Regions from separate parts of the Streptomyces sp. GbtcB6 genome, predicted to be linked through region 1. Evidence: riboswitches for the same ligand, from Rfam matches in the RefSeq annotation. Region 1 holds a riboswitch; each other region holds the start of a gene.
What was found. A riboswitch is a leader RNA that binds a small molecule or an ion and turns the genes downstream of it on or off. The one in region 1 is predicted to bind S-adenosylmethionine.
Positions count from the first base shown of each region.

Region 2: another riboswitch for S-adenosylmethionine. It lies ahead of KVT45_RS02085 (aminotransferase class V-fold PLP-dependent enzyme); the one in region 1 lies ahead of KVT45_RS36210 (amino acid ABC transporter permease).
Region 3: another riboswitch for S-adenosylmethionine. It lies ahead of thrC (threonine synthase); the one in region 1 lies ahead of KVT45_RS36210 (amino acid ABC transporter permease).

Region 1 covers NZ_JAGXJL010000028.1:57,191-60,458, forward strand. The annotation lists gene KVT45_RS36200 (ABC transporter substrate-binding protein) at 1-155, opposite strand, end outside; gene KVT45_RS36205 (amino acid ABC transporter ATP-binding protein) at 224-1,012, opposite strand; gene KVT45_RS36210 (amino acid ABC transporter permease) at 1,009-1,992, opposite strand; SAM riboswitch class IV at 2,385-2,508, opposite strand; gene KVT45_RS36215 (glutathione S-transferase C-terminal domain-containing protein) at 2,586-3,268, opposite strand, start outside.
Region 2 covers NZ_JAGXJL010000001.1:454,078-457,345, reverse strand. The annotation lists gene KVT45_RS02095 (ubiquinol-cytochrome c reductase cytochrome b subunit) at 1-317, shown strand, start outside; gene trpD (anthranilate phosphoribosyltransferase) at 450-1,514, shown strand; SAM riboswitch class IV at 1,739-1,855, shown strand; gene KVT45_RS02085 (aminotransferase class V-fold PLP-dependent enzyme) at 2,027-3,268, shown strand, end outside.
Region 3 covers NZ_JAGXJL010000005.1:195,048-198,315, reverse strand. The annotation lists gene KVT45_RS11290 (MoaD/ThiS family protein) at 1-78, opposite strand, end outside; gene thrC (threonine synthase) at 122-1,405, opposite strand; SAM riboswitch class I at 1,424-1,577, opposite strand; gene KVT45_RS11280 (glucosyl-3-phosphoglycerate synthase) at 1,735-2,679, shown strand; gene KVT45_RS11275 (trehalose-6-phosphate synthase) at 2,774-3,268, shown strand, end outside.

The DNA of each region.
Region 1 (3,268 bases):
ACCTGTCCGACGACGACCTCGCCGGTCTTGGCGTCGGTGGTGGTGGCCGCGTCGCTGTCGCCACCGCAGGCGGCGAGCCCGGTGGCGAGGGAGGCGACGACGGTCGCCGCGGAGATGCCTCTGATCAGGCTGCGTCGGGTGAGGTGGGTGGGCATGGCCGTTCCTTGTCGCTGAGAGGGTGTGCGGAGATGAGGCGTGGGGGGAAGTCTGGGAGTACGGCGGTTCAGAGGACCTTGCTGAGGAAGTCCCTGGTCCGTTCGTGCTGCGGCTTGTCGAGGACCTCGGAGGGCGGGCCCTGCTCGACGATCCGGCCGCCGTCGATGAAGACGACCCGGTCGGCGATCTCGCGGGCGAAGCCGATCTCGTGGGTGACGATGACGAGGGTGGTGCCGCTGGTCGCCAGGTCCTTGATGACCGCGAGGACCTCACCGACGAGTTCGGGGTCCAGGGCGGAGGTGGGCTCGTCGAAGAGGATCACGCCGGGGCGCAGGGCCAGGGCGCGGGCGATGGCCACACGCTGCTGCTGGCCGCCGGAGAGCTGCCGGGGGTAGGCGCCGACGCGCTCGCCGAGGCCGACCCGCTCCAGGAGTTCCTTGGCCAGGGCCTGGGCCTGGGGCTTGCCGAGCTTTCCGGTGGCGACCGGGGCGGCGGCCACGTTGTCCAGCACGGTCAGGTGCGGGAAGAGGTTGAAGTTCTGGAAGACGAAGCCGATCCGGCTGCGCTGGGCCAGGATGGCGCGCTCGCTGAGCTCCTTCAGCCGCTCGCCCTGCCGCTTCACACCGATCGGCTCGCCGTTGACGCTGACATGGCCGATCTCGGGCTTCTCCAGGTGGTTGATGACCCGCAGCAGGGTGGACTTGCCGGAGCCGGACGGGCCGAGGATGACGGTGACCTCGCCGGGGCGGATGGTCAGGTCGATGCCGTCGAGGACGCGGTGGGCGCCGTACCACTTGTGGACGCCGGATATCTCCAGGGCGACGGGGGCCGTCTCCAGGGTGTCGGTGATGGTCATACCGCGGCCTCCCGGCGGATGCGGGCGCGCAGGTCGGTGAGGCCGGTGCGCAGTTTCTGCAGGGGGGTCGGCGGCAGCGTGCGGGTGGCGCCGCGGGCGTAGTACCGCTCCACGTAGAACTGGACGACGGAGACGACGCTGGTCAGGATCAGGTACCAGACGGTCACCACCAGGAGCAGCGGCACGATGTCCCCTGGGTAGGTGGAGCCCATGCTCTGCGCGGAGCCGAAGAGGTCGAGCAGCGAGACGTAGAAGACCAGCGAGGTGCTCTTGATCAGGCCGATCAGCTGGTTGACGTAGTTCGGGGTGATCGACCTGAGCGCCTGCGGGAACACGATCTTCCGGAACTGGTAGCCCTTGGGCAGGCCGAGTGCGGCGGCCGCCTCGTGCTGGCCCTGGTCCACGGAGAGGATGCCGCCGCGGACCACCTCGGCCGCGTAGGCGGCCTCGTTGAGGCTGAGGCCGATGACGGCGACGACCATGTCGGTGGCGAGCTTCGACTCGTCGAAGGAGAAGAAGGCGGGTCCGAAGGGGACTCCGACGCTCAACGTCTTGTACAGGGCGCTGAAGTTGTAGAGGAACAGCAGGACCACGATGAGCGGGATGGAACGCAGCGCCCACACGTAGGTCCAGCTGACCGCGCGCAGCACCGGGCTCTTCGAGAGCCGGGCCAGGGCGAGCACGATGCCGCCGAGGAGGCCCAGCACCGCACTGTAGGCGGTGACTTCGAGGGTGATGACCAGACCGTCGAGAATCGTCGGCCGCAGGAACCAGTAGCCGAAGCGGTCCCACTGGTAGAAGGGGTTGGTCACCAGTCCGTGCACGAACTGGACGGCCAGGACCAGGACGACGGCGGTGGCGATCCACCGTCCCGGCCTGCGCAGCGGCAGAACGCGCTGTGCGGCGAGGGGTTTTGACGGTTCGTCGGCAGCGGGGGGTGCCTCGGAGGCGGCGATCGTGGCGCCTGGGGGTTCACTCATGGCGGGCTCCGGCGGAGTCGGACACCCACGTGTCCCGCGGCGGGGGCCGCGCACCCTGCCGTGTTCGGGCACGGCAGGGTGCGCGGAGGCGCGCGGGGCACGGGGCTGGGCGGACGGCAACACACCGGGCAGCCGGTGTTCTGACGGGAACGCTGGGGTGCGGAGCTGCGGGCAGCCGGCGGAAGAAAGGCCTGGTCAGACCCGACAGCGGGCACAGCCCGGTGCGGTACACGCGCTACACAGGGCGCTGTTGACACGGAGCAGGTCGACGGCGCGGTCGGCGACGAGCGGGCTCGGGTACGGGCGTACGCAGCCCACGGCGCGGCTCTGGGCCGTCCTGGAAGCTGCGTACATGTCCGTCACCTGTTCACTGTCGTGCCGGCCCCCTGGGGGCCTCGCGCTTACCGAATCGTCGCTTGCCGAAACGTCGTCGGTCCGGTCGTCACCTGGGGCACCCCACCGCGATGCGAGGGTTGCCGGTCAGCAAGCCAGGGCTTGACGCTGACGCTCTTGACCGTTCTGGTCCGTAAGTAACGCAGTTGCCCGAACGAATGTCAACGCCTGTCCGACTGGCGAAACGGTTCGGGCCGCTCTCACCTGCGTGGAACGCCGGGAGCGTCCGCCGCGTGACCCGCCCAGTCCAGGATCTGGACGGCCGCGCCGGCGGCCTCCAGGCCCTGGCAACGGCCGTGGTGGCGGCGGGCGATGCCGTCGAGGTCGAGGTGAGCGCCGAAGGCCGGGTGGGCGGCCAGCCGCCGGGCGTAGGCCCACAGCACCGGGTGGCCGGCGATGGCGTGCACGGCGGCGGCGTCCAGGTGGTTGCGGTGCACGGTGTCGAGTTGCACCAGGGTCACCCACAACTCGATGTCCGCGGCCGTGAGTTGACCGCCGATCAGGAACTCCACGCCGGTCAGCCGGCGCTCCAGCCCGTCCAGGGCGGCGAGCAGCACCGCCAGCGCCTCGGGGTCGCCGCCCTCGCGGCCGGCCCGCTGTGCGGCCTGCTCGATGTCCTCGGCGCACAGCCGCTCGACGGCCTCGATCTCGGCCTCGGCACCGCACGGGTAGAGCCGGACGACGCCGTCGCCGAAGTGCCGGTCCAGATCGCGCAGGATGTCCCGGCTGTGGGTGCTGACGATACGGCCGGACCAGTCGTCGCTGAACACCGGCGCGAGCGCCGGTCCCGAGTAGCGGTGAGCGCTGGCCTCGTACAGCGGGCGCAGCGCCGGATGGCTGCCGTCGGGACAGTCCGGGACCGCGGGCAGGAAGGTGACCGGAC
Region 2 (3,268 bases), on a different contig from region 1:
GCCTGCAGCGCCGGGACCGCGAGAAGGTGCTGCACGGTCGCGAGACCGGCATCATCAAGCGGCTGCCGCACGGTGAGTTCATCGAGGTCCACGAGCCGCTCTCGCAGGAGCAGCTGCACACCCTCACGGCGCACCACCAGTACGAGCCGGCCCAGGTCGGCCCGGCGGTCGACGAGAACGGTGTCGAACGCAAGATCAAGGGGTCCGAGAAGCTCCGCGCCAAGCTGAGCAACGCCTACTACGGCGAGGACAACCAGATCCCGAAGCCGACCGTCGAGGAGTACAAGGAGATCACGAGCGGCCACGGCCACCACTGATCCACCGCGTCGCCACGCCACAGCCGAAGGGCCCTCGTCCGTACACCGGACGGGGGCCCTTCGCGGTGCCCGGAGCTGGATAGGGTAGGCGGTGAGACCTTCATTTCGCGTACGACGATCAGGAGCGGCCTTATGAGCGCTGTGACCCCCGCTGGAGGCGACATCGCGGCGGGCCGTTCCTGGCCCGGGGTACTGAACGCCCTGCTGTACGGCAAGGACCAGAGCGCCGACGCGACGGCCTGGGCGATGGACCAGATCATGCGCGGCCAGGCGACCGACGCCCAGATCGCGGGCTTCGTCGTCGCCCTGCGCGCCAAGGGCGAGACGGTCGAGGAGATCAACGGCCTCGTCCGCACGATGTACGAGCACGCCAACGTCATCGAGGTGCCGGGCCGCACCGTCGACGTCGTCGGGACCGGCGGTGACGGCGCGAAGACGGTGAACATCTCCACGATGTCGGCGCTGGTGGTGGCCGGCACCGGGGCGAAGGTCGTCAAGCACGGCAACCGCGCGGCCTCCTCCGCGTCCGGGGCCTCGGACGTCCTGGAGAAGCTGGGCGTCAATCTCGACCTGACCCCGCAGCGGGTCGCCGAGGTCGCCGAGGAGGCGGGCATCACCTTCTGCTTCGCCATCAAGTTCCATCCGGCGCTGCGTCACGCGGGCGCCGCACGCGGCCAGTTGGGCATCCGCACGGTCTTCAACATCCTCGGCCCGCTGACCAACCCCGCGAAGGTCCGGGCCCAGGCGGTCGGCGTCGCGGACCCGCGCATGGCCCCCGTGGTCGCGGGCGTCTTCGCGGAGCGCGGCAACTCCTCCCTGGTCTTCCGCGGCGACGACGGCCTCGACGAGCTGACGACGACCGCCGCGTCCCATGTCTGGATCGTCCGCGACGGCAAGGTCGCGGAGGAGACCTTCGACCCCCGTGACGTCGGCATCGACCTGGTCCCCGTGGAGGCGCTGCGGGGCGGTGACCCGTCGTACAACGCGGAGGTCGCCCGCAGGCTGCTGGACGGCGAGCAAGGGCCGGTACGGGACGCGGTGCTGCTCAATTCGGCGGCGGCCCTGGTGGCCCTGGACCCCGGCACGGGGACGCTCGCCGAGCAGCTCCGGGCGGGCATGGACAAGGCGGCGGAGTCGATCGACTCGGGCTCGGCCAAGCGGGCGCTGGAGCGCTGGGCGGCGGCGACGAACAGGTAGGCGGCGCGGTCGGCGGGCTGAGGCGGGGCTCGGCGCCGCCGGGCGCCGCCGTCGTGGCTGATCGCCGTTGCGGCGGAGAAGGAGGAAACTCTTCCGCCGCTGCAACGGCGATCAGCCGTACACGGCCCTCTCGGCGGTGCCCAGCCGGCGTGGGCCCCTGCGGGTGTCCCGTCATCCGGACAGGAGTTGCGCGTCCGCGATCACTTCATCTACGTTTCTTGCCAGGTCATGAGTGACAGTCATGAGGCCCCGGCCGACTGTCCGGCAACCCTCCGTCCGTGGCGGGGTGCCCCGGGTGAAGACCAGGCCGTAGGCAGCGAGGTCTACGGCAAGCGCGGACCCCTCGTACACCAGGGGTCCTGGTCGTCGAGGAGTCTTCTGTGAGCAAGCGAATGCGATAGGGCCGCAGAGCCCCGCCTCCGCATCCCCTTTTCCTTTTTCTCCGTGCCGGAGCCGCGGTCGTCCGCGCGCTCGCACGGTGATTCCGGCTTGCCTCTCACGGGAGTTCCGTCATGTCTGTCTCCACCGCTGCCTCCGCCCAGTCGCTTTGTTCCCCGCTGCCCGTTCTGGGTAGGGATGTCATCGTCCCGCTGGTCACCGGCGGCGAGGTCACCTACGCCGCCCTCGACTACGCGGCCAGCGCCCCCGCCCTCCAGCGGGTCTGGGACGACGTGGCGGCGTACGCGCCCTACTACGGCAGCGTCCACCGCGGCGCCGGCTACCTCTCCCAGCTCTCCACGGACCTCTTCGAGAACGCCCGCCGGACCGTCGCCGAGTTCCTCGACTGCCGCCCCGACGACCAGCTGATCTTCACCCGCTCCACCACCGACTCCCTGAACCTGCTCGCCGCCGCCGTCCCCGCCGACTGCCAGGTCTTCGTCTTCGAGACCGAGCACCACGCGAGCCTGCTTCCCTGGAAGGACGCCCGGGTCACCTACCTCAACGCGCCCCGCACCCCGCGGCAGGCCGTCGAGACCCTGGAACGCGCCCTCGCCGACCGCGACCCCTACGGCCCGGCCCTGGTCTGCGTCACCGGCGCCTCCAACGTCACCGGCGAGCTGTGGCCGGTCCGCGAGCTGGCGGCCGCCGCGCACGCGCACGGCGCCCGGATCGTCCTGGACGCCGCCCAGCTGGCCCCGCACCACCCCGTGTCCGTCCGGGACCTGGACGTCGACTGGGTCGCCTTCTCGGGCCACAAGCTGTACGCCCCCTTCGGCTCCGGTGTCCTGGCCGGCCGCGCCGACTGGCTCCGGGCGGCCGACCCCTACCTCGCGGGCGGCGGCGCCAGCCGCAAGGTCACCCGGCGCGAGGACGGGGGAGTGGCCGTGGAGTGGCACGAGAGCGCGGCGCGGCACGAGGCGGGCTCCCCGAACGTCATCGGCGCCTACTCCATCGCCTCCGCCTGCAAGGCGCTCACCGAGGCCGGCTTCGACACTCTGGTCGCCCGCGAGCAGTACCTGATCGAGAAGGTGCGGGCGGGGCTGGCCGAGGTCCCCGAGGTCCGGGTCCTCTCCCTCTTCGGTGACGACGCCCCGCGCGTCGGCGTGATCAGCTTCGTGGTGGACGGCTGGAACAGCTCCCACTTCGCCGCCGCCCTCTCCGCCGAGTACGGCATCGGCGTCCGCGACGGCCTCTTCTGCGCCCACCCGCTGGTCAGGACGCTGCTGGGCTCCGACCCCCAGACCCAGGGCGAGTGCGGGGCGCCGGAGGCGGCACCGGGCGAGAAGTCGCTCAACGCGATCCGGGTGAGCTTC
Region 3 (3,268 bases), on a different contig from region 1:
GGTGCCTTCGGCGGCGACTTCGGCCTTACCGCCGGTGTAGGCGCGCAGGATGGTGGGGATGCGAACGGTGACGCTCACGTTTTTACCTCCGGTCTGGGCAAGGCCCTATTTCTCGGGGGACTCAGGCGAGCCCGGCCTCACGGAAAGACTCCAGATTCGGGCGAATGGTCGCGGTGAGCCCGGTACCCGCGACCGCGTCCAGCGTCTTCAGTCCATCACCGGTGTTGAGTACAACAACCGACTTCGCCGGATCGATCAACCCATTCTCAATGAGCTTCTTGGTGACTCCAACCGTCACCCCGCCGGCGGTTTCCGCGAAGATTCCCTCGGTCCGCGCGAGCAGCTTGATCGCGTCGACGACCTGCTCGTCGGTGACGTCCTCCACCGCGCCGCCGGTGCGCCGCGCGATGTCGAGGACGTACGGGCCGTCGGCCGGGTTGCCGATGGCGAGGGACTTGGCGATGGTGTTCGGCTTCTGCGGGCGGACCACGTCGTGGCCCTCCTTGTAGGCCACCGACACCGGCGAGCACCCCTCGGCCTGGGCACCGAAGATCTTGTACGGCTTGTCCTCGACGAGCCCGAGCTTGATCAGCTCCTGCAGACCCTTGTCGATCTTCGTGAGCTGCGAGCCGGAGGCGATCGGGATGACCAGCTGGTCCGGGATCTGCCAGCCGAGCTGCTCGCAGATCTCGTACGCCAGGGTCTTGGAGCCCTCCGCGTAGTACGGCCGCAGGTTGACGTTGACGAAGCCCCAGCCCTCGCCGGCCGAGTCGCCGATCAGCTCGGAGCAGAAACGGTTCACGTCGTCGTAGTTGCCCTCGATGCCGACGAGCTCGCCGCCGTAGATCGCGGCCATGACGACCTTGCCCTGCTCCAGGTCGTGCGGAATGAACACGCAGGAGCGGAAGCCGGCCCGGGCGGCGGCGGCACCGACCGCGCCGGCCAGGTTGCCGGTGGAGGAGCAGGAGAGAGTGGTGTAGCCGAAGGCGCGGGCGGCCTCGACGGCCTGGGCGACGACGCGGTCCTTGAAGGAGTGCGTCGGGTTGCCGGAGTCGTCCTTCACGTACAGGCCGCCGGTCACCCCGAGCTCACGAGCCAGGTTGTCGGCCTTGACGAGCTTGGTCCAGCCGGGGTTGATGTTCGGCTTGGTCGCCACGTCCGCGGGGACGGGCAGCAGCGGCGCGTAGCGCCAGATGTTCGCGGGACCCGCTTCGATCTGCTTGCGGAGCTCCTCGGTGTCGTAGGCCGAGAAGTCGTACGCGATCTCCAGCGGGCCGAAACACTCCTCGCAGGCGAACAGCGGGCCGAGCGGAACGCGGTGACCGCACTCGCGGCAGCTCAGGGCGGCGGCGGGACCAAGGTCTACGGTGGAATCGGTGGCGCTTGCAACAGTCTGCACAGCCATGTGAGGCGAGGCCCTTTCTCCTCATCTTCCTCACGACGCATCTCGCCGTGAGACGGATTTGGCACCTTCCCTAGCCGGGAGCCTCGCGATGATCGACAGTGATCTACGAGTACCGACTGGAGGGTTGCCGGGGCTTCAACGGGCCGTTTCCCTCTGCCCCTCTGGATGAGCGGTATGTGGTTGTCAACGCCGGGTGACCCCAGGACATGCGATGGTCATCGGCGTTGTTCAAGACTGTAACCGAAGGCCAGGACAGTTGAGTGAGTCGTCCGAACCGCGAGATGGATCACACCTCGCCGTGTGACCGTGACAGTGAGGAGCCGCTGACCGTGCTGGAAGAAGTCGAGCGCTGGCTGGCCACCCGCTCCTGGTCCGTAACCGATCGCCCTCTGCACCGGATCATGGCCGCGAAACGGTCCTCCGGGCAGACGGTCAGCGTCGTGCTGCCCGCGCTCAACGAGGAGGAGACCGTCGGCGACATCGTCGCGATCATCCGTCACGACCTCATGCAGCAGGTGCCGCTCGTCGACGAGATCGTGGTCGTCGACTCCGGCTCCACCGACCGCACGGCGGCCGTCGCCGCGGCGGCCGGCGCGCGCGTCGTGCACCGCGACTCGATCCTGCCCCGCATCCCCGCCGTCCCCGGCAAGGGCGAGGTGCTCTGGCGCTCTCTCCTGGTCACCTCCGGGGACATCGTCTGCTTCATCGACGCCGACCTGCGGGACTTCTCCTCCGACTTCGTCACCGGGATCGTCGGCCCGCTGCTGACCGACCCGGACGTGGACCTGGTCAAGGCGATGTACGACCGCCCGCTCGGCGGCGCCGCCGGACAGGGCGGCCGGGTCACCGAGCTGATGGCCCGCCCGCTGCTGAACATGCACTGGCCCCAGCTGGCCGGCTTCGTCCAGCCGCTCGGCGGCGAGTACGCGGCCCGCCGCTCGCTCCTCGAACAGCTCCCCTTCCCGGTCGGCTACGGCGTGGAGCTGGGCATGCTGGTCGACGCCCTGCACCTGGTGGGGCTCAGTGCGCTGGCGCAGGTCGACGTGGGCGTCCGCAAGCACCGCCACCAGGACGGCCAGGCCCTCGGCCGGATGTCCGCCGCGATCTACCGCACGGCCCAGCTGCGGCTGGCCCGCGGCCACCTGATCCGCCCCTCCCTCACCCAGTTCGAACGGGGCGAGGACGGCTTCGAGCCGCGCACCTACTCGGTGGACACGGAGGAACGGCCGCCGATGGCGGAGATCGCGGAGTACGCCGAGCGCAAGGTGGCGTGACTTCGTCGTACGGCCGTATACGGCGGCGCGTCGGGGGTGGCCGTACGTTTGAGCGTTTACGGGCCGGGCTAGGTTGACGCGTATGGCTTCCCCCATGGCTTCCACCGGCGGTGCCGAGGTGCTGGTCGCCTCGAACCGCGGCCCGGTCTCGTACGACCTGCGCGAAGACGGTTCGCTGCACGCCAGGAGGGGCGGCGGCGGGCTGGTCTCGGGGCTGTCGGCCATCGGGCCGGACGCGAACGCGGTGTGGGTGTGCGCGGCGCTGAGCGACGGCGACCGGGAGGCGGTACGGCGGGCCGAGGGCGGCCGGCTGCCGGCCGGGGACACCGGTGGGCAGCAGGTCCGGATGCTCGACATCGACGCGGACGTGTTCGCCGACGCGTACAACGGCATCGCGAACTCGGTCCTCTGGTTCGTCCACCACATGCTCTACCAGACCCCGCTGGAGCCCGTCTTCGACGCGGAGTTCCGGCGGCAGTGGGGGTCGTACCAGGCCTACAACCGGGCGTTCGCGGAGGCACTGGCGCAGGAGGCGGCGGAGGGTGCGGTGGTGGTCATCCAGGACTACCACCTGGCACTGGCCCCGCGG